4 regions of the Isoalcanivorax pacificus W11-5 genome follow, and region 3 is predicted to be linked to each of the others. Evidence: predicted binding sites of a transcription regulator. Region 3 holds the regulator's gene; each other region holds the start of a gene.
What was found. Region 3 encodes LexA, which represses DNA repair genes until DNA is damaged. Its sites were predicted from a motif close to TACTGTNTANNTANACAGTA; they were not measured.
Positions count from the first base shown of each region.

Region 1: the regulator LexA is predicted to act here: its motif matches at 2,922-2,941, upstream of S7S_RS11800 (PA0069 family radical SAM protein).
Region 2: the regulator LexA is predicted to act here: its motif matches at 2,589-2,608, upstream of ruvC (crossover junction endodeoxyribonuclease RuvC).
Region 4: the regulator LexA is predicted to act here: its motif matches at 3,240-3,259, upstream of S7S_RS17650 (YebG family protein).

Region 1 is NZ_CP004387.1:2,658,883-2,663,875, reverse strand. It holds gene S7S_RS11815 (DUF2288 domain-containing protein) at 343-642, opposite strand; gene S7S_RS11810 (oxygenase MpaB family protein) at 886-2,076, shown strand; gene S7S_RS11805 (glutathione S-transferase family protein) at 2,153-2,812, opposite strand; gene S7S_RS11800 (PA0069 family radical SAM protein) at 2,956-4,017, shown strand; gene S7S_RS11795 (alpha/beta family hydrolase) at 4,067-4,705, shown strand; gene S7S_RS11790 (amidase family protein) at 4,739-4,993, opposite strand, start outside.
Region 2 is NZ_CP004387.1:1,411,319-1,416,311, reverse strand. It holds gene ybgC (tol-pal system-associated acyl-CoA thioesterase) at 1-354, opposite strand, end outside; gene ruvB (Holliday junction branch migration DNA helicase RuvB) at 382-1,422, opposite strand; gene ruvA (Holliday junction branch migration protein RuvA) at 1,443-2,063, opposite strand; gene ruvC (crossover junction endodeoxyribonuclease RuvC) at 2,060-2,578, opposite strand; gene S7S_RS06295 (YebC/PmpR family DNA-binding transcriptional regulator) at 2,771-3,511, opposite strand; gene aspS (aspartate--tRNA ligase) at 3,603-4,993, opposite strand, start outside.
Region 3 is NZ_CP004387.1:2,259,181-2,264,173, reverse strand. It holds gene rlmKL (bifunctional 23S rRNA (guanine(2069)-N(7))-methyltransferase RlmK/23S rRNA (guanine(2445)-N(2))-methyltransferase RlmL) at 1-434, shown strand, start outside; gene S7S_RS10275 (glutaredoxin family protein) at 424-651, shown strand; gene S7S_RS10270 (TatD family hydrolase) at 680-1,477, opposite strand; gene S7S_RS10265 (DUF1499 domain-containing protein) at 1,474-1,887, opposite strand; gene lexA (transcriptional repressor LexA) at 1,937-2,545, opposite strand; gene S7S_RS10255 (cyclic nucleotide-binding domain-containing protein) at 2,993-3,655, shown strand; gene S7S_RS10250 (universal stress protein) at 3,687-4,127, opposite strand; gene topA (type I DNA topoisomerase) at 4,470-4,993, shown strand, end outside.
Region 4 is NZ_CP004387.1:3,917,084-3,922,076, forward strand. It holds gene S7S_RS17635 (NAD(P)-binding protein) at 1-924, shown strand, start outside; gene S7S_RS17640 (c-type cytochrome) at 927-2,132, shown strand; gene S7S_RS17645 (DUF72 domain-containing protein) at 2,186-3,181, shown strand; gene S7S_RS17650 (YebG family protein) at 3,297-3,551, shown strand; gene S7S_RS17655 (FitA-like ribbon-helix-helix domain-containing protein) at 3,636-3,866, shown strand; gene S7S_RS20220 (GIY-YIG nuclease family protein) at 3,840-4,166, opposite strand; gene recD (exodeoxyribonuclease V subunit alpha) at 4,179-4,993, opposite strand, start outside.

The DNA.
Region 1 (4,993 bases), 400 kb from region 3:
CCGTGCAATGTGGCGAATGTCCTGCGTGCGATGTAGGCAAAGGCTTACAGAAACTGACGGCATTTGCCTGCGTTCAGACGGCGCCCGGCAGTCTAGTCTGGTGGGGCATGGATGCGCCGGGCAACACGGAGGTTCCCTTTTCGGCCTGTAATGACATTGCCCGCTTCCCCGGCGGGCCTCTTTTTCTGGCAGGGACGCTTTCCGGCAGGGATGCCGGCCTCCGGGCAGACAGAGCGCACAAGGCGGCTTGAAGCTGCTGCACGCACAGCGCCCACATAACGCAGAGAGTGCGCAGGAATGACACGCGGGTGAGGCAGGTAACTCTGCCTCACCCGCCTTCGTTCAGGCGGCCGGCTGTATCAATACCCAGGGGGCGACCACCACTGCCCACATCTCCGCATTGGTCTGTGACCAGGCTGCCGCCTGCGTATCGCTGACCCGCATGACCTCGCCGGCGTCCATCCAGGCCGCTACGGTGTCGCGCTGGTCGCCGGCAAAGGCCGTGGCCACGGCCACCAGATCAAGACCGGGCTGCACCAGTATCGTCTGCCCACGGGCAAAGAAGGGCTGCAATGCGCGCCAGTCGATGCGGGCGGTTTCGTGATTCAGTTTCGCGGCAGTCAGATCGGTGTCCTGGGTCATGGCGTCGGCGGCGGTAGTCCACGGGGCGGGCGAGTATAGCAGGGCGGCAACGCGCCTGCCGGGCGGGGGAACGATTCGCCCGGATCGGTATACGTGACCGGAACTATCGGCAGGCGCCATGTTTGTGGTCATTGACCCTGCGGGCTGCCCGGCGGCAATGTGAGCGCCAGAACCAGCCGGTTTTGCCGGCGCTGTTTATCGTCAGCACCGCGTCCCCGGCGTTGCCTGTCACTGGAGAAGTTCATGCTTACCACCGTCCTGCCGCCACTGGGTACCATCCCGGCCCGCGATTCGCTGCGTTTCACGCCGCCCTATACCGAGGCGTACCTCGACCAGCTGCGCACGCAGGGGGACCCGCTGGCGGATGAGGTGGTGGCCGCGCTGGCGGCGGAAGGTGCCTTGACCGGCTTTCACGATCTGCTGGGCGTCGTGCGCGAGCGCGCCGCGCAGGAAGGCGGTGTGTACCAGGCGTTTCTGGACGCCTGCAATGACATACCCGAGTGGGCGGACTTCGAGGCCATGCGTACCGGCCAGCGGATGCTGGCGGCGTTTCCGGTCAACATGGGCATTGCGCTGTTTACCGGCAGCCTGGTGGGCGGTGCCGTGTTTGTGAAGATGGCGCTGGTGACCTCGATGACCGGCATGCTCAGTGGCGATTCCAGCCGGCGGCTGGATGAAACCGCCGCCATGGTGTTGCGCATGGCCTTCCCGGGCAACCTGGAGCCGGGCGGGGAAGGGCACGAACTGCTGATGCGGGTGCGCATGCTGCACGCGGCGATCCGCCGCTTCCTGGTCGACAGCGGCCGCTTTGCCCACCCGGTCGAGGTGCCGATCAACCAGCAGGACCTGGCCATTACGCTGGGTCTGTTCGGCTATCTGAATATTCGCAGCCTGGCGATGATGAATATCCATTTCAACGACCGCGAACTGGCTTCCTTCAATCTGCTCTGGCGCTATACCGGCCATGTGCTCGGTATCCGCGCGGAAGTGCTGCCGGACTCCGTGCCGGATCAGCAATCGTTTTTTCTCGCCAGCCTCAAGCACCAGGCACGCCCGGAACGGCTCGATGCGCGTACGCGCCAGGTCATGGACAACGTCGCCGCCAGTGCGGCGCGGCGCATGGCCGGCGTCAGCGAACCGATGGCGCGCAAGTTCCTGTATCAAAGCTGCCGCTGGCTGTCCGGCAATGAATACGTGACCGGCATGGAGATTGAGGATGCCGGGGAATACGCCGGCATCAAGCTGCTGAAAGGGCTGGGGCGGGTGTCGTACTGGATGTGGCGCTATGTGCCCGGTGGGCAGGCAATGCTGTATGCCATCGGCGCGCGGGCATATCGCAAGGCGCTGGCGCGCATGGCGCGGACGAAAGACAAGCAGGGGGAGTATCGGGTGAGGACCGTGGAGGAAGGGGGCGGTCGGACGTCGGACGTCTGACGTCGGACGCAAAAAACTTGCTGCCACAGTATCCCGGCGGTTGATTCCGTGTTGTTCTTTTAGCGTCCGACGCCTTCTATCTCTGCACGATGGTTTTTGCCGCTTCCAGCACCTTCGCCGGTTCCGGCTCCCCCGGTACCTTCACACCCCGGTCCACTGCCGCACGGGCGCGGATCTGATCCAGCCAGCGCTTGAGATGATCCAGCCCGGTGATGTCCACGCCGGACCAGGCATGGGTGCGTGCCCAGCACCAGTTGGCGATGTCGGCGATGGAATAGTCGCCGGCGAGGAATTCATTGTCCGCCAGACGCGTGTCGAGCACGGTCAGCAGGCGGCGCGATTCGTTCTGGTAGCGGTCGATAGCGACTTCGATTTTTTCCGGCATGTAGCGGAAAAACACATTCGCCTGGCCCATCATCGGGCCGAGGCCGCCCATCTGGAACATCAGCCACTGGATGACCTGTGAACGCCCCTTGGCGTCGGCAGGCATCAGCATGCCGGTCTTTTCCGCCAGGTAGATCATGATGGCACCGGATTCGAAAACCGGAAAATCACCGTTGTCATGATCGACAATGGCCGGGATGCGGCCGTTGGGATTGATCTTCAGAAAACCGGGCTTTTTCTGCTCCCCCTTCATCAGGTCCAGCGCAATGACGTTGTACGGCAGGCCCATCTCTTCAAGCGTGACCGAGGCTTTCCAGCCATTCGGCGTGGCGGCGGTGTAGAGATCGATCATAGAAGCTCCTGTTTTACCGTGACGAGCAACACCAGAACTTTGCCTTATCTTGCGTCACGGAAGGTGGGACCGCCATCACGATTGCAAGCGATATGACATTCTGGTGAAATACTGTCCATATGATCAGTATCTGGTTTTGAGACATGACCACAGGCCGGGGCAGCACCAGCAATCTGCCGGGGCGGTTTATCCGCACGGTGACGGAATTCGAGCCGGGCGAGCAGGGCGCGGCGGCGCAGCAGGCCGAAGACGGTGCGCCGTCAGTGCGGCCCACCCGGCTGCACGCTGAACAGTGCAAAAGCATTCTGGTGGGCAACCAGTCGCCGGATATTCCGTTTTCCCAAAGCATCAACCCGTACCGCGGTTGTGAGCACGGCTGCATCTATTGCTTTGCACGGCCCACGCACAGCTACCTGGAACTGTCGCCGGGGCTGGATTTCGAGACGGAGATTTTCTGCAAGGACAACGCCGACCTGGTGTTGCGCCAGCAGTTGATGCGCAAAAGCTACCAATGCCAGCCGGTGGCCATCGGTGCCGCCACCGATCCGTATCAGCCGGCGGAACGCAGCCGCGAGATCACCCGGCGGCTATTGCAGGTCCTGGCGGCGTTTCAGCACCCGGTCACACTGATCACGAAGAGTTCGCTGGTGCTGCGGGATCTGGATATTCTCGCGCCGCTGGCAGAGCAGTCGCTGGTGTCGGTGGCGATGTCGGTGACCACGCTGGATAACCGGCTCAAGTCGATGCTGGAACCCCGCGCCAGTGCCGGCAGCCGGCGGGTGGAGGTGATCCGTGAGCTGACCCGCGCCGGTGTGCCGGTGACGTTGCTGTTTGCGCCGGTGATCCCGTTTATCAATGACCACGAATTGGAAGCGATTGTCGCCGCCAGTGCCGAGGCCGGCGCCACGCAGGCCGGTTACGTGGTGCTGCGTTTGCCGCATGAGGTGCATCCGCTGTGGCAGCAGTGGCTGGCCACGCATTTTCCGCAGCGCGCCGCGAAAGTGATGTCGGTGGTGAATGGCTTGCATGGCGGGCGTGATTATCGCAGCGAATGGTTCGTGCGCCAGACCGGACAGGGCGCCTGGGCAGACCTGATCGCGCAGCGCTTCGATATTGCGTTGCGTCGCCACGGCATGGTGGGGCGCTCGCGCCGGTTGCGCACCGATCTGTTCCGGCGGCCGGAGCAGCAGTTGTCGTTGTTCTGAGGCGTGGGCATCATGCCTGCCTGATAACCATGATCTGCAGGATGGCGCGATGTCTGAACCTTCTGCCTTGCTCTGGGACCGACCCGCAGGTAAACCACATGCGACGTTGCTGTTTGCCCATGGCGCCGGTGCACCGATGGACAGCGATTTCATGACGGCCATGAGCACGGCGCTGGTGGTGCACGGCATTGCCGTCGCCCGGTTTGAATTTCCCTACATGGCGCGCCGTCGTGCCGGGGGCGGCAAGCGGCCGCCGGACCGGCAGCCGGTGCTGCTGGCGGCATTTCATGATGCCTTGCGGGCCATGCCCGATTCAGCGCGCTGTTTTATCGGTGGCAAATCCATGGGCGGCCGTATGGCCAGCCTGCTGGCGGCAGAGGGCGCCAATGTGCCGGGCGTGGTGTGTTTTGGCTATCCGTTTCATCCACCCGGCAAGCTGGCCACAACGCGCACCGCGCATCTGCCGGGGCTGCCCGTGCCGATGCTGGTGTGCCAGGGCGTGCGTGACCCGTTTGGCACGCAGGAGCAGGTGGCGGGCTATCTGCTGGGGCAAAACGTCAGCCTGCACTGGGTGCCGGATGGTGACCATGATCTGAAACCGCGCAAGGCCAGCGGCCTGACGCATAGGGAAAATATCGCCGCAGCAGCGGCTGCGGCGAGTGCCTTCATGGTGCGGGCAAGCCGGTGAGCAACCGGGCAGTCCGTTGCCGGGGTGCAGATATCAGTCCAGTGCCGGGTAAAGCGGTGGCTGATGCCGGTGCAGCGTGGCCTGTTCGTAGGCGTAGGCAAAACCGATCAGCGTCATTTCCGAGAACGGCAGGCCATAGATTTGCAACCCCAGGGGCAGGCCATCGGCGTCAAATCCCATTGGCACGGTAATGGCTGGCTGGCCTGAGGCGGGCGCCAGGCCCTGGCTGTTGTCGCCTTTGTTGGAGGGCAGGTCGCTGAGGTTGTTCAGCGGTTGGGCGGCGTTATC
Region 2 (4,993 bases), 850 kb from region 3:
ATCCGAAGCACGTACGCAGGCCACCTTGACCCTGCCCTCGCACAGCAGTTCCCCGTCGCGCCGGACCTGCTGCACAAAATCAAGCCCGGCCCGGCCAATGCGCGCCAGTGCGGCCGTAACGTGCAAGGCATCATCAATACGCGCCGGCTTGAGATAACGCACCTCGCAGGAGTGCACCACAAACTGGAAATCCTCGTCTGCCAGCGCGTAGTGCTGGTAGCCAAAACTGCGCAGGTATTCAGTGCGCGCACGCTCCATGAACTTCAGATAGTTCACGTAGTACACAATGCCGCCGGCATCGGTGTCCTCGATGTAGACCCGCACGGGCAGGCTAAATTCCGGCGGTGCGCCCATGGTAGCCGTCATCGTTGGAAAACTGTGTTAAACATCGAACAGGTCCCCTGCATTCCCGACGGACGACGACGGCGGCCGCAGACCGAAATGACGCCAGGCATGGTTGGTTACCTGCCGGCCACGCGGTGTGCGATGAATGAACCCCTGCTGGATCAGGTAAGGCTCCACCACTTCCTCCAGCGTGCCGGCGTCTTCGTTCAGCGCGGCCGCCAGGCTTTCCAGCCCCACCGGGCCGCCATCGAATTTTTCCATCATGGTGGACAGCAGCCGGCGGTCGGTGCCGTCCAGGCCCAGCGCATCCACTTCCAGCATGTCCAGTGCCGCACGGGCAATGTCGCCGGTGATCCGGCCATTGCCACGCACTTCGGCGTAATCGCGCACACGGCGCAGCAACCGGTTGGCAATACGCGGCGTGCCCCGGGAGCGGCGCGCCACTTCTTCGGCGCCCTCGTCGTCCACGGGCAGGTTGAGAATGTCACAGGAGCGCAACACGATGCCGGCCAGATCCGGCACGGAATAGAATTCCAGCCGCTGCACAATGCCGAAACGGTCACGCAGCGGCGCCGTGAGCAGGCCGGCACGTGTGGTGGCGCCGACCAGTGTAAACGGCGGCAGGTCGATCTTGATCGAACGGGCGGCAGGCCCTTCGCCGATCATGATGTCGAGCTGGTAATCCTCCATCGCCGGGTAGAGGATCTCCTCCACCACCGGCGACAGGCGATGAATCTCATCGACGAACAGCACGTCGCCGGATTCGAGATTGGTGAGAATGGCCGCCAGATCGCCGGCCTTTTCCAGCACCGGGCCGGAGGTGCTTTTCAGCTCGGAACCCATTTCACGGGCAATGATATGCGCCAGCGTGGTCTTGCCCAGCCCTGGCGGACCAAAGATCAGGGTGTGATCCAGTGCCTCACCACGCATGCGTGCCGCATCAATGAAGATTTCCATGCGCTGGCTGACTTTCGGCTGGCCACGGTAATCTGCCAGGCTCGACGGACGGATGGCCCGTTCAAGCTGTTCCTCGACACCGCCGGTGGTGTTCGCCGAGATCAGTCGTTCACTGTCCATGAGCCTGTCCCCGTGCTGCGTCAGCGCGCCAGCAGACGCAACGTCCTGCGGATCAGTTCGGCGCTGTCGAGCGCCGCCTGTTCCGCGTCATCCAGCCCGGCGGCCGCTTTCGCCACCGCCTGTTCTGCATCCTTGCCCCGGTAACCGAGCGCTTCCAGCGCCGCCACGGCATCAGCATTCACCTGCGACGACGCCGGCAGCGCGACGCGGCCCGGCACCGTCACCGGGTTGCCTTCCAGCCGGTCGAGACGATCTCGCATCTCGATCACCAGCCGCTCGGCCGTCTTTTTGCCGATGCCCGGCACGCGCACCAGCGAACTGGTGTCCTGTTCTTCGATGCAGCGCACCAGCCGTTCAGCCTCAATGCCGGACAGAATCGCCAGTGCCATTTTCGGGCCGACGCCGTTGACCTTGATCAGCGCACGGAACAGCTCACGCTCGAAGCGGTCGACAAAACCGTACAGCAATTGTGCGTCTTCGCGCACCACCATGTGGGTGTGCAGGATAATCTGTTCGCCGGGTGTGTTCTGTTGGTAAAAGGCTGTCATCGGTGCTTCCACCTGATAGCCGACACCACCCACTTCCACCAGCAACCACGGCGGGCGCGCTTCCAGCAAGGTGCCTCTGAGACGTCCAATCATCGAATTCTTCTTCTGCGGATGGCGCTGGCCCCGGCCATACGGGCAAGGCTGACGCGCATGTGAGCGTGACAGATGGCAATGCCGAGCGCATCGGCAGCGTCCGCCTGTGGGGCTTTCTCCAGCCCCAGCAGGTAGCACACCATCTGGGCGACCTGATGTTTTTCCGCACCGCCGGTGCCAACCAGCGCCTGCTTGACCTGGCGGGCGGAATATTCGAATACCGGCAGCCCCGTCTGCACGACAGCAGCAATCGCCGCGCCACGGGCCTGCCCGAGCTTGAGCGCGGAATCCGCATTGCGGGCCAGGAACACTTTTTCGATGCCCACTTCCACGGGTGAATGGGCGCTCACCACTTCGGTGAGCTGGCCAAAAATCTGTCCCAGCCGGGCCGCCATGTCATCGCCTTGTGTGGCAATCGTGCCACAGGCCACAAAGCGGCACTTCTGGCCCACCTGATCAATCAGGCCATAGCCGGTGAACCGGGAGCCGGGGTCAATGCCAAGGATGCGCGTCATGCGGCATTGATACTCAACTTATGGACAGTATGCAAGGGCGTGGGTCTGATGATTGCCGGACGGCGACCACAGGCCCGGACGGGCCGGTGGCGATTGGGTGGCTACTATATATAGAAGCCGGTGCCGTCGACAGAGGGAAGATTGTGTATTCGGTAAAATCGCGCGCGGAGTATCCCGGCACCACCAGCGAGGTCAACCTTCGAAATCATCCGGGAAGCGGACGTTGGTGTAGACGTTCTGCACGTCGTCGAGATCTTCCAGGTGATCGATCATCTTCATCACCTTCTCGGCGGTGTCGCCGTCCACCTCGGCGTCGGTGGCCGGGTGCATGGTCACCTCGGCATTGGCGGGTTCGAAGCCTGCCGCCTTGAGGGCGTCGACCACGTCACCAAAGGCACGGTCGGCCGTAGTGATCACGGTCATGGAGCCGTCGTCATCCACCTGTACGTCTTCGGCGCCGGCTTCCAGTGCGGCTTCCATCAGCGCGTCTTCATCGGTACCCGGCTCGAACAGGATTTCACCACGCTTGGTGAACAGGTAGGCCACCGATCCGCTGGTGCCCAGGTTACCGCCATGCTTGGTAAACGCATGGCGCACATCCGATACGGTGCGGTTGACGTTGTCGGTCATGGTTTCCACCAGCACCGCCACGCCGCCCGGGCCGTAGCCTTCATAGCTGATCTCGTCCATGCTGGCGCCGTCGTCGCTGCCGATGCCGCGCTTGATGGCGCGGTCAATGGTGTCGCGGGTCATATTGGCGGTCAGGGCCTTGTCGACCACCGCGCGCAGGCGCGGGTTGTCGTTCGGCTCCGGGCCGCCCAGCCGGGCGGCGACGGTGATTTCACGGATCAGTTTTGTGAAGATCTTGCCCCGCCTGGCATCCTGGGCCGCCTTGCGGTGCTTGATGTTCGCCCATTTACTGTGTCCGGCCATACCAACCTCGTGCTGCTTCCTTTATTAATCTGGTGCGGTCTGTACGAAACGGCCCGCTTGAAAGCGGGCCGTCTGGGTGTTGCCTGTCGGGTTACTCGCCCTTGCGCACGGCGATGCCCAGTTCGCGCAGCTGGCGGCTGCTCACTTCGGCGGGCGCCTGGGTCAGCGGGCAGGCTGCCGTCTGGGTTTTCGGGAAGGCAATCACATCACGGATCGACTCGCAGCCGGTCATCAGCATCACCATCCGGTCCAGACCAAAGGCCAGGCCACCGTGCGGCGGCGCGCCAAACTTGAGCGCGTCGAGCAGGAAGCCGAATTTCTCTTCCGCCTCCTCATCACTGATGCCCAGCGCCTTGAACACCGCGCGCTGCATGGTCGGCTCGTGAATACGGATCGAGCCGCCGCCCAGTTCAGTGCCGTTGAGCACCATGTCATAGGCGCGCGACAGTGCCGCACCCGGGTTGGCCACCAGTTCTTCCGGTGTGCACGACGGCTTGGTGAACGGGTGGTGCAAGGCCGCCCAGCTGCCGTCGTCGTCCTGTTCGAACATCGGGAAATCCACCACCCACAGCGGTGCCCAGTCGCCCTGCACCAGGCCACGGTCATGACCCACGCGGATACGCAGCGCACCCAGCGCTTCGTTGACGATCTTCGCCTTGTCGGCGCCGAAGAAGATCAGGTCGCCGGTGGCTGCGCCGGTGCGTTCGAGGATGCCCTGGATCGCGTCATCGGTGAGGAATTTCAGGATCGGTGACTGCAGGCCATCGTTGCCGGCCGCCAGGTCGTTGACCTTGATATAGGCCAGGCCCTTGGCACCGTAGATGCTGACGAATTTGGTGTAGTCGTCGATCTCCTTGCGGCTGATTTCGCACCCGCCCGGCACGCGCAGTGCAGCCACGCGGCCGGCCGGATCGTTGGCCGGGCCGGAGAACACCTTGAAGTCCACGTTCGCGAGCAGGTCACCGATGTCCACCAGTTCCAGCGGGATGCGCAGGTCCGGCTTGTCGGAACCGAAACGGCGCATGGCCTCGGAGAACGGCATGCGCGGGAATTCGGGCAGCGTCACATTGAGCAGCTCGGCGAAGACGTCGCGCACCATGCTTTCGGTGATCGCCATGATGTCGTTCTCGTCGACAAACGAGGCTTCCAGGTCGATCTGGGTAAATTCCGGCTGCCGGTCGGCACGCAGGTCTTCATCGCGGAAGCATTTGGCGATCTGGTAGTAACGGTCGAAGCCGGCCACCATCAGCAGCTGCTTGAACAACTGCGGCGACTGCGGCAGCGCAAAGAAGCTGCCCGGATGGGTGCGGCTCGGCACCAGATAATCACGCGCGCCTTCCGGCGTGGCCTTGGTCAGGATCGGGGTTTCCACATCCATGAAACCCTGCGCTTCCAGCGCGCGGCGTACGGCGGCGGTCAGGCGCGAGCGGAAACGGAAATTGGCCTGCACCTCGGGGCGGCGCAGGTCCAGATAACGGTATT
Region 3 (4,993 bases):
GAGGCGCCTCGCGCACAGTGACTGTGGATGCATCACGTCGCTACCTGGACTGGGCCGGCTGCAATCTGGCCGCGAACGGGTTTGGCATGCGGCAGCATGAACTGGTGCGTGCCGATGTCCGGCAGTGGGTGGAGGACACGCCGCAGCAATTTGACCTGATTTTTTGTGACCCGCCGACGTTCTCGAACAACAAGAGCCGGGATGATTTTGTCGTCCAGCGCGACCACGGTGATCTGATCCGTGCCTTGATGAAGCGGCTGGAGCCCGGCGGCACGCTCTATTTTTCCTGTAATTTCCGTCGCTTTGAGCTGGAGGAAAATATTCGCCGCTGGTATGTGGTGGAAGATATTACGCGCTGGAGCATTCCGCCGGATTTCAGTCGCAACGAGCGCATTCACCATTGCTACAGGATTACCCACGGCCATGAAGATTGAGCTGCTGACCACGCTCGGTTGCCATCTGTGCGAGCAGGCAGAAGCCCTGCTGCGGCAGGCACTGCCGATGGCGCAGATCGAGAAGATTGATATTGCCGAGGAGGATGCGCTGATCGAAGCGTACGGTGAACGCATCCCGGTGGTGCGCTATGCCGGGCGTGAACTGGACTGGCCGTTCGGATTGCTGGATGTGAGGGAGCGGTTGGTGCGCGAGTAATGCACCGGCGTGATGGAGCGGGATCCACCTACAATGCAACCCCGAACATCCGGCAGCTGTTCCGGTAAGTGGCGTCGGCCACCTGCTGCACGTCCTCTCCCCGGCATTCGGCGAGCCGCTTCACAATCCACGGTAGCAGCGACGGTTCATTGCGTCCTTTGACGGGCGGTTTTTCCGGCAGGTCACGGGGCAACAGATACGGGCCGTCGGTTTCCACCAGCAGGCGATCTGCGGGGATGTTATGCACCAGCGCCTGCAGCGTACCGCCGCGCCGTTCATCGCATAACCAGCCGGTGATGCCGATGTGGCAATCCATGTCCAGATAATCGAACAGTTCCCGTTGCGTGCCGGTAAAACAGTGCACCACGGCATCGGGGAGCTGATCGCGCTGTTCACGCAGAATAGGCAGAAAGCGCGCATGCGCATCGCGCTGGTGCAGAAAAACCGGCTTCTGTTGTGTGACGGCGAGTGCCAGTTGCGCGGCGAAGGCCTTTTCCTGCATGGCGCGGGGAGAAAAATCGCGATTGAAATCGAGCCCGGTTTCGCCAATGGCCCGTACCTGTTCAGCGCGGGTGAGGGCGTCGAGTTCACTGAGCAGGGCCGGCGTGAACGCGCTGGCCTGATGAGGGTGCAGGCCAGCGGTGCAGAACAGCGTGTCATGTTGCCGTGCCAGTTCCAGCGCCTGCCGGCTGCTGTCCGCGTCGGTCCCTGTGATCAGTTGCCAGCGCACACCCACCGCGCGGGCGCGTTCAAGCACGTCATCCAGATCAGGGCGAAAGCGTTTGTCGGTGAGGTTGATACCGATATCGGCGAGCGGGTGTGTCATGGGGCGTGTGTGGGTCCGGTCTGTGTGTGCAGGGCGTCGTGCAGGGCGTCACGCAGGGTATCACGCAGGGTGTCACGCAGAGTATCGACCCGGCGTCGATTGGTGCCGAAGTCGTAATATCCCACACGCGAGGCCGAGCGTACCTCAACCCGGCCATCGTCGTGCAGATAAAAGTCCACGTCATCGGTAAAGCGCAGCAGGCGGGTCGTGAATGTCGCGTGCAGCCTGCGTTCATCCGGCTGTGTCCAGGTGACGCGGGGCAGGTTGTCCAGCATGGTGACCAGTGCTGTTCTGGCGCTTTCCATGGTGTCGCCGGCCTGCAGGGCAGGCACAGCATGCCGCGCATTGTCGGCGAGGCTGGACACACAATTGGGGGACTCAGGGCAGGGTGGGAGCAGCGGCTCTGCCACGGCCTTCGCTAACGAGGCCGTGCAGAGCAGAAGGACAGCCAGCCGTGCCTTACACCGCATCGCGGATCAGGCCGACGAACACGCCCTCGATGACCAGTTGATCCGGTGACACACGAATCGGCGTGTAGTCCTCGTTGGCGGGCATCAGGGTGGCGCCCTGCGGGCTCAGCTTGAGGGTTTTCACGGTCACGTCGTCGTCCAGCCGGGCGACCACGATCTGGCCAGACCGGGCGACGCTGGTCTTGCGCACGGCAATCAGGTCACCGTCAAAAATGCCGGCATCCTTCATGCTGTCGCCCTGGACGCGCAGCAGATAGGTGGGGCGCTGCCGGAACAGGCCCTGCGGTACCGGCACGCTGCGTTCGACGTTTTCCACTGCCTCGATCGGCACCCCGGCGGCGACGCGGCCGATCACCGGCAGTTCATCATCCGGCCACAGGGCGGCGTTCAGCAGCTGGATGCCGCGCGAGCGATCATTGTGCAGCCGGACACAGCCCTTGCGCTCCAGTGCACGCAGGTGGTCCGATGCGGCGTTCTTGGACTGGAACCCCATCAGCTCGGCCAGCTCGGCCCGGGTCGGTGCCATGCCGGTGTCGTTCTGGAACTGACGGATGCAGTCGAGTACCTGTTGCTGACGAACTGTAAGCTTCTCGCTCATAAGCCTGTCCTCATGCGTTGACTGGATGCTAGCACAGCCACTGTCGAAATGAACAGTGCCTTTTGATCAGCCCCGAGGCGGAACGCACCGGTCATCAGGAGAGGATGGATGGCGTTGAACAGGCCTGCCGCAGGTCATAGGATTTGCCCCCGGATCAGTGGCAGACTTGTCGGGTGTGCACGCGTGTACGAATGTCTCGCTGTGATTCCGGCCGGCTCCGATATAAGTAATCCTAATCAACGGGTTAGCTTATAAAGATTGCGCCGGGCCACGCCACGTGGGGCGGGGCAGTGTGATCCGGTTCGCAGAGTGATCTGTGATGTACGCAGCATGCCGGCTGTGCGACGCATTGGGGTTGTGGCGGAACAGCGTGGTGTGCCAGCGGTGATTGCCGTCACTTGGTCAGGTGGCGGTCCTGAAAACCCGGGGGGGTTGAACACAGTGGTAATGAAAGCAGTGGAACGTGCCATCTACACGCCGGATCGCATCCGGCGTCTGGTGTCTGGCGTGCCGTTCTTCAATGAAATACTGCGGCAGGATGCGGCCCAGTTCGATGTGCTGCTGGAACGTTGCGAATTGCTCGAGGCGGGCAGCGGCGATGTGGTGATTCGCCAGGGGGGCAGCGACAGCGGCCTGTACTTTCTGTTGCGTGGCCAGCTTGCGGTGCTCGCCGACGCATCGCCCGGGCCGGGCACAGCGCCGAAAGTGCTCAATCATATTTCTCCCGGCGAAGTGTTCGGCACCTTGTCGATGCTGCGTGATACGCCGCGCACTGCAACGATCTGTGTCGATGCGGCGACACGCGAAGCGGTGCTGGCGCGGATCGATTTTGTCTTCTTCAGCAACATCACGGATTTTTCCGTGTTCACGCTGCCGACCAAGCTGGCCTTCTATCACATGGTGGTGCACAACATCCGCTGGACGCTGGAAGTGAACCGCATGCAGGAGCCTCACCACGAGGTGGTGTCGCTGCTGCGCAAGGTGCCGGTCTTCAGCGGCGAACGGGGATCGCAGGCGGAACTGGTGGCGCTGCATCAGCAGGCGCACATACTGGCCGATCTGCTGTGCCGCTGGAACGGTACGCCGGCATCGACCGGCGCGCTGGGGTAGGCCGGGCCGGACGCGCTGCAACAGGCTGGCCTCAGCTGCGCCGGATTTTCACCGCCAGGACATCACAGTGCGCACCGGGCACCACGCCTCGGGCGGTGGAGCCGAGCAGCAGGGCCAGGCCGCTGCGGGTGTGGCTGCCGATCACGATCAGGTCGGCGCACAGCACATCGGCCTTTTCCTGAATGGTCTTTTCGATGGACCCGAGTTCCACATGGACCCTGTCCGGGGGAATGGAGAATTCGGTCGCATAGCGGTTCACGTTCTCCCGTGCCTGGTCCATCAGGCTGCTTTGCAGTTCGGTGACGTCCATCGGCACGTCGGCGCCATACGCCAGCGCCAGCGGCTCGATCACGTGCAGCAGGTGCAGACGGCCGCCGCCGGTGCAGGCGATGGAGAGTGCGCGGGTCAGGATATGCCGCGATTCCTCGCTGCCATCGATGGCGACCAGTACATCCCGGTAACTCTCACTCATCTGATGTCTCCCGCCGGCCTTTGCCCGGCATCAGGCCTGTCTCCACGACGTTTTCATCGGCTCCGCCATCATCTCAGTGAACGATTCCGCCTGTCCACATCCACGGAAGCTTGCCGTCCGGGGTGGCTGCGGTGGTATAAAGCAGCCGCGAGAGCACGCGGCATCGGCCGTGGCGGGGCCGCAAAGGCTGCCCGGCAGGTGCTGGCGAGGTGGTGCCTGGACAGGCTCGCCTTGACCTCGGCGGTGGCCGCTTGCGTAAATAGGCGGCCGCCGGACAGGAGCCGGCGGGTCGCGCCAGGGCAAATACCGGGCGCATAACCGAGAGCTGAGTGCAGAAAACTGATGGCCAAATCGCTTGTGATTGTTGAGTCGCCGGCCAAGGCGAAGACCATTAACCGCTATCTGGGCGACGATTTCATCGTCAAGTCCAGCGTGGGCCACGTGCGTGACCTGCCGGTGAGTGGCGGCGCCAAGAGCAGCCCCAGTGAGCGGGCCAAAGAGGCGGCCTACACCCGCTCGCTGCCGCCAGAGGAGCGCGAGCGCTACAAGAAAAAGAAGGCCCGTGACCAGTTGATCAACCGTATGGGTGTCGACCCGGAGCGGCAATGGGCGGCGCAGTACGAGATCCTGCCTGGCAAGGAAAAGGTGATCGACGAGCTCAAGCGTCTGGCGGCAAAAGCCGACCGCATCTATCTCGCCACCGACTTGGATCGGGAGGGGGAAGCCATTGCCTGGCACCTGCGCGAGGTGATCGGTGGTGACGACACGCGGTTTGATCGCGTGGTGTTCAACGAAATTACCCGCAAGGCCATTCAGGAAGCCTTCAAGCAACCCGGCAAGCTGGACATGCCGCGCGTGGAAGCACA
Region 4 (4,993 bases), 1.7 Mb from region 3:
CAGGCCGAGCTGGACGAGCCGTACATCTACCACTTCCCCGACGGCAACGCGTCCGTGGCGCGGTTGCTGGTGCGTGCTCTGATCCCGAACGTGGCACCCGGTGCCGACATGGACGACATCGTCATGGCGATGTTCGACTACAGCCAGCTCGACCAGCCCGGCAACGCCGTGCGCCTGCGCCTGAACAGCACCGCCGTGCAGATCGACAACCCGCAAGGCCCGGTGGATATCGGCTACCTGCGCGACGGCGTACTGCATCGCGTGCAAGGCAAACAGTGCATCCTCGCCTGCTACAACATGATGATCCCGTCGATCATGCCGTCGCTGCCAGACGAACAGAAACAGGCGCTGCACCGCAACGTGAAAGCACCGCTGGTCTACACCAAAGTGCTGCTGAAAAACTGGCATGCCTTCAAGAAACTGGGCGTGCATTCCCTGTACGCCCCCACCGCGCCCTACAGTCTGGTGAAATTGGATTACCCGGTGAACATGGGCGGCTACACCCACGCCCGCAGCCCGGACGATCCGATCATCGTGCACATGGTGCAGGTGCCCACCGTGCCGAACACCGGCCTGGATGTGCGCCAGCAGTTGCGCATGGGCCGCTCGAAACTGCTCGGCATGTCGTTCGACGAGATGGAAGCGGAAATCCGGCAACAACTCGGCGCCATTCTTGCCACCGTCAACGAACCCCTGGACCCGCTGATCAAGGCCATCACCATCAACCGCTGGTCACACGGCTACAGCTACGAGGAAACCAGCCTGTTCGATGATTCAGACCAGGCGGAGCAGACCATCAACCTGGCGCGGCAGGCCCACGGCCAGGTGGCCATCGCCAACTCCGATTCGGGCTGGAGCCCGTACATGCATGCGGCCATCGACGAAGCCTGGCGCGCGGTCAACGAACTCAACGGGGAGGGCTGATCATGCGCCATACGGCACTGCTTATCGCGCCCCTGCTCGCGCTGACACCGTTGCTGCACGCAGCGGATGCTGAACAGATCCAACGCGGCGAATACCTCGCCCGCATCGGCGATTGCGTCGCCTGCCACACCGCACCCGGCGGCGCATCACTCGCCGGCGGCCTGCCGATGGAAACACCTGTCGGCGCCATCTACACCACCAACATCACCCCGGACAAGGACACCGGCATCGGCGACTACACGCTGGAGGATTTCACCCGCGCCATGCGCGAAGGCGTGGCACGCGACGGCCACCATCTTTACCCGGCCATGCCCTACCCCTCGTTTGCCAAAGTCAGCGACGATGACATCGCCGACCTGTACGCCTATTTCATGCACGGCGTGGAACCCGTTTCGCAACCCAACAAAGACGCCGACATCCCCTGGCCGCTGTCCATGCGCTGGCCGCTGGCGATGTGGAAAATGATGTTCCTCAAGGAAGGGGTGTACGAAGCCGACAGCGAACAGGATGCCGAATGGAATCGCGGCGCCTATCTCGTGCAGGGTCTGGGCCACTGCGGTGCCTGCCACACCCCGCGCGGCATCGCATTCCAGGAAAAAGCGCTGACCGACGCCGACGACGCCTACCTCAGCGGCGCCACACTGGATGGCTGGTGGGCCACCAGCCTGCGTGGCGACTGGCGTACCGGCATCGGCGGCCTGTCGGTGCCGGCGCTGGTGGCATTATTGAAAACCGGCTTCAGCAACCAGCTTTCCGTCTCCGGCCCGATGGACGATGTGATCACGCACAGCACCACGCATCTCAGCGACGAAGACCTGACCGCCATGGCCGTGTACCTGAAATCCCTCTCCGACCAGCCCGCCACGCAGACCACGCGCGTCAACGAGCCGGTGCTCAACGGCGGCGAACTCTATAGCGAATACTGCGCCACCTGCCACCGCGACAACGGCGCCGGCTACCCCGGCGTAACCCCGGCGCTGTCCGGCAACCCGACCGTGCTGGCCGACCACAGCAGCTCCGCCATTCGCGTGATCCTGCACGGCGCGCGCAGCCCCGACACCGGCGCAGGCAACACGCAATACGGCATGCCGGGCTACGGCTGGCAGCTCAGTGATGCGCAGATCGCGGCACTGGTGAATTATCTGAATACGCGCTGGGGGAATCGCGGCGACGCCGTCAGCGACAAGGACGTCGCCGGCCTGCGTTAGACATGTTCTGCTGATCCGGGATAATGCGGTGCACTACCGCAGCCCGGATCAGCATGCAGAATTCACTGTTTCCCGATCAGGATGACCAGCCCCTCGCCAGCGTCCGCCCCGCACCGCAGGCCCCCACCCTGCGCGCACTGGCCGGGCAACTGCCCGCCAACCTGCGGCTGGGCACCTCGTCCTGGCACTACCCCGGCTGGGCCGGCCTGGTGTGGGACAAGCTCTACACCGAAGCACAACTCTCCCGCGATGGCCTGCCCGCCTACGCACAGCATCCGCTGTTTCGTACCGTCGGCGTGGACCGTGGCTTCTATCGCCCCCTGACGACCGAGCAATACGCGGCCTACGCAGCACAAGTGCCCGACGACTTCCGTTTCGTCATCAAGGCACCGAGCCTCGTCACCGACGCGCAGATTCGTGGCCCCGGCGGGCAGGGGCGCGAAGACAACCCCGCCTTCCTCAGCGAAGACGCCGCCATCACCCAGTTCGCCGAACCGGCCCTCGCCGGCCTCGGCCACAAGCTCGGCGCGCTGGTGTTCCAGATCAGCCCGCTGCTGATGCCCGCACTGAAACAGATGCCGCGCCAGATAACCCAATTGCATCGCCTGCTGCGCGCCTTGCCCGCCCTGCACGAGCGCGCGCCCGATGCCGTCGTGGCGGTAGAAGTCCGCGACCCGCAGTGGCTCACGCCCGATTTTGTCGCTGCCCTGCGCGACACCGGCGCCACCTATTGCCTGGGTCTGCACGCCAAGATGCCGCCCATCACCGAACAACTGCCAGTCCTGCGTGCCCTCTGGCCCGGTCCACTCGTATGCCGCTGGAACCTCAACCCGGTCCACGGTGCCTTCGGCTACGAAGACGCCCGCGACCAGTATTCCCCCTTCGACAAACTCGTCGATGAAGACCTGGTCACGCGCCAGGCCCTGGCAAACGTGATCGCCGGTACCGTTAACGCCGGACAGCGCGCCTACGTCACCCTCAGCAACAAGGCCGAGGGCAGTTCCCCGCTGTCGGTGATCAAACTGGCCGAGGCGATCCTCGCGCGCTGACCGCACTCTTTGGCTCTCGCCCCTGTGCAAACACCGCGTTCTGGTCTATCCTGCGTCATACTGTTCATATGGACAGTTATCACATTCTTTCAACGGGAAGGCACAGAGGTAATGAATGGCCGTCGAAGTGGTATATCGCAGCACACGGGATCCGGAGCAGCTTTTCATGGATAAGGCCGAAGCGGATCGTCACGACAAGATGCTGGAACTGGCCGAAACCCTGCGCGATGTGCTGCAGAAGGCCGTGCCGTCGCTGAGCGAACAGCAAGGGGAAGAGCTGGGGATCTTTATGGCGAAGAACCGGGCGGTGTTTGCGAAGGCGTTCAAGAATCAGGCTGAGGCGTTGAATGAGTTGGAGATGCCGGGCTGAGCGCCTGCTTGCCCGTCCACCGGGGAGCCGCTACCGTTCAGGGCTTCCCGACATTGATTGCTAACGGTAGGCAAGGCGCTTTTTATGAATGACCTGACGATCATGGGGCTGGATAAGGATTTGATGGCCAGGCTAGCCGACCGGGCAGCGAAACAGGGTCGTTCCATAGAGGAAGAAGCGCGGGATATTCTGCGGATTACGCTTTATCAGGAATCTGACACGAGCGAATCACTGGTGGACGCCATCCAGGCAAGGGTCAAGGCAGCGGGCATCGGCGTAGATTTTGACTTACCGTCGCGGGACAAGATTCGTTGATTCCATTGCCTGATTGATACTTAAAATGACTTGGTTAGCCAAGGCGGCATCATAGTTATATAACTCCGACCTATACACACAACCTGACGACCTAATTAGTTTGTGAATCACCCTTTCCGCCTTCTCGCAATCATGGAACCAGTGGATAGCGTAAATAATCCATTTTATCTTGTGGTGAATTTCAAGTTCTCTTTTCCTGGTATGAGGATGTCTTTTTGTTCTCCCTATCTTTAAAAGGCGGGGATTACTTGAATCATAAAGAACATAGACATACCCTGCTTTGCTTTCCGCTTCATACATCTTCAGCTCACCTTAAATAATTTGATCACCCAAACCAGTGTGACGAGACACACTCCTACTCATCGCAGCATTCAATGATCGCTCATCCATGGTCATCATCACCCGCTCTTTGGCGCGGGTAATCCCGGTATAAACCAACTCTCTCCCCAGAATCAGGCTGTCACTCTCCGGCAACACCAACACCACCTCATCAAACTCACTCCCCTGACTCTTGTGAATCGTCATCGCCCAGCATTCCTCAAACGCCGGCAAGCGCACGGGCGGCACATAACGCACTTGCTCATCCGGCGCGAGGAACGCGACTTTGAGCTGGCCATCTTCCGGGTCGAGGACGGCGACGCCGGCATCGCCGTTGAACAGTCCCAGCGCCCAGTCGTTACGTGTCAGCAGCACGGCGCGGCCGGGATACCATTCCTCGCTGTCAGTGAGGCCGGCGCGGCGCAGTGCGCGGGTGATCTGTGTGTTGATCTGTTCGACGCCCCATGGGCCGCGACGCAGGGCGCAGAGGATGCGGAAGCGGCCGAAGGCGGTCAGGACGTCTTCGGCGGGGGCGCCGGTGGCGGCCAGTGTGAGCATGGGCTTCAGTGCGTTGACGGCGTACTGGATTAACGCGGCGCGGTCCGGGGCGGCCCAGGCGAGGTCCGGCGGGGGCGTGTCACGCAATGCCTGCACGGCGCGTACGTCGCCCGTGCGGACAGCCTCGGCGAGTTGGGCGATACCTGAAGTGTGTCCGAAGCGATGCGTGCGGGTGAGCCGGACAACGGTGTCATCGACCAAGCTGGTCTGCTGGGCGCTGTCCGGCACATGAATGCCTTCCAGCGCCAGCC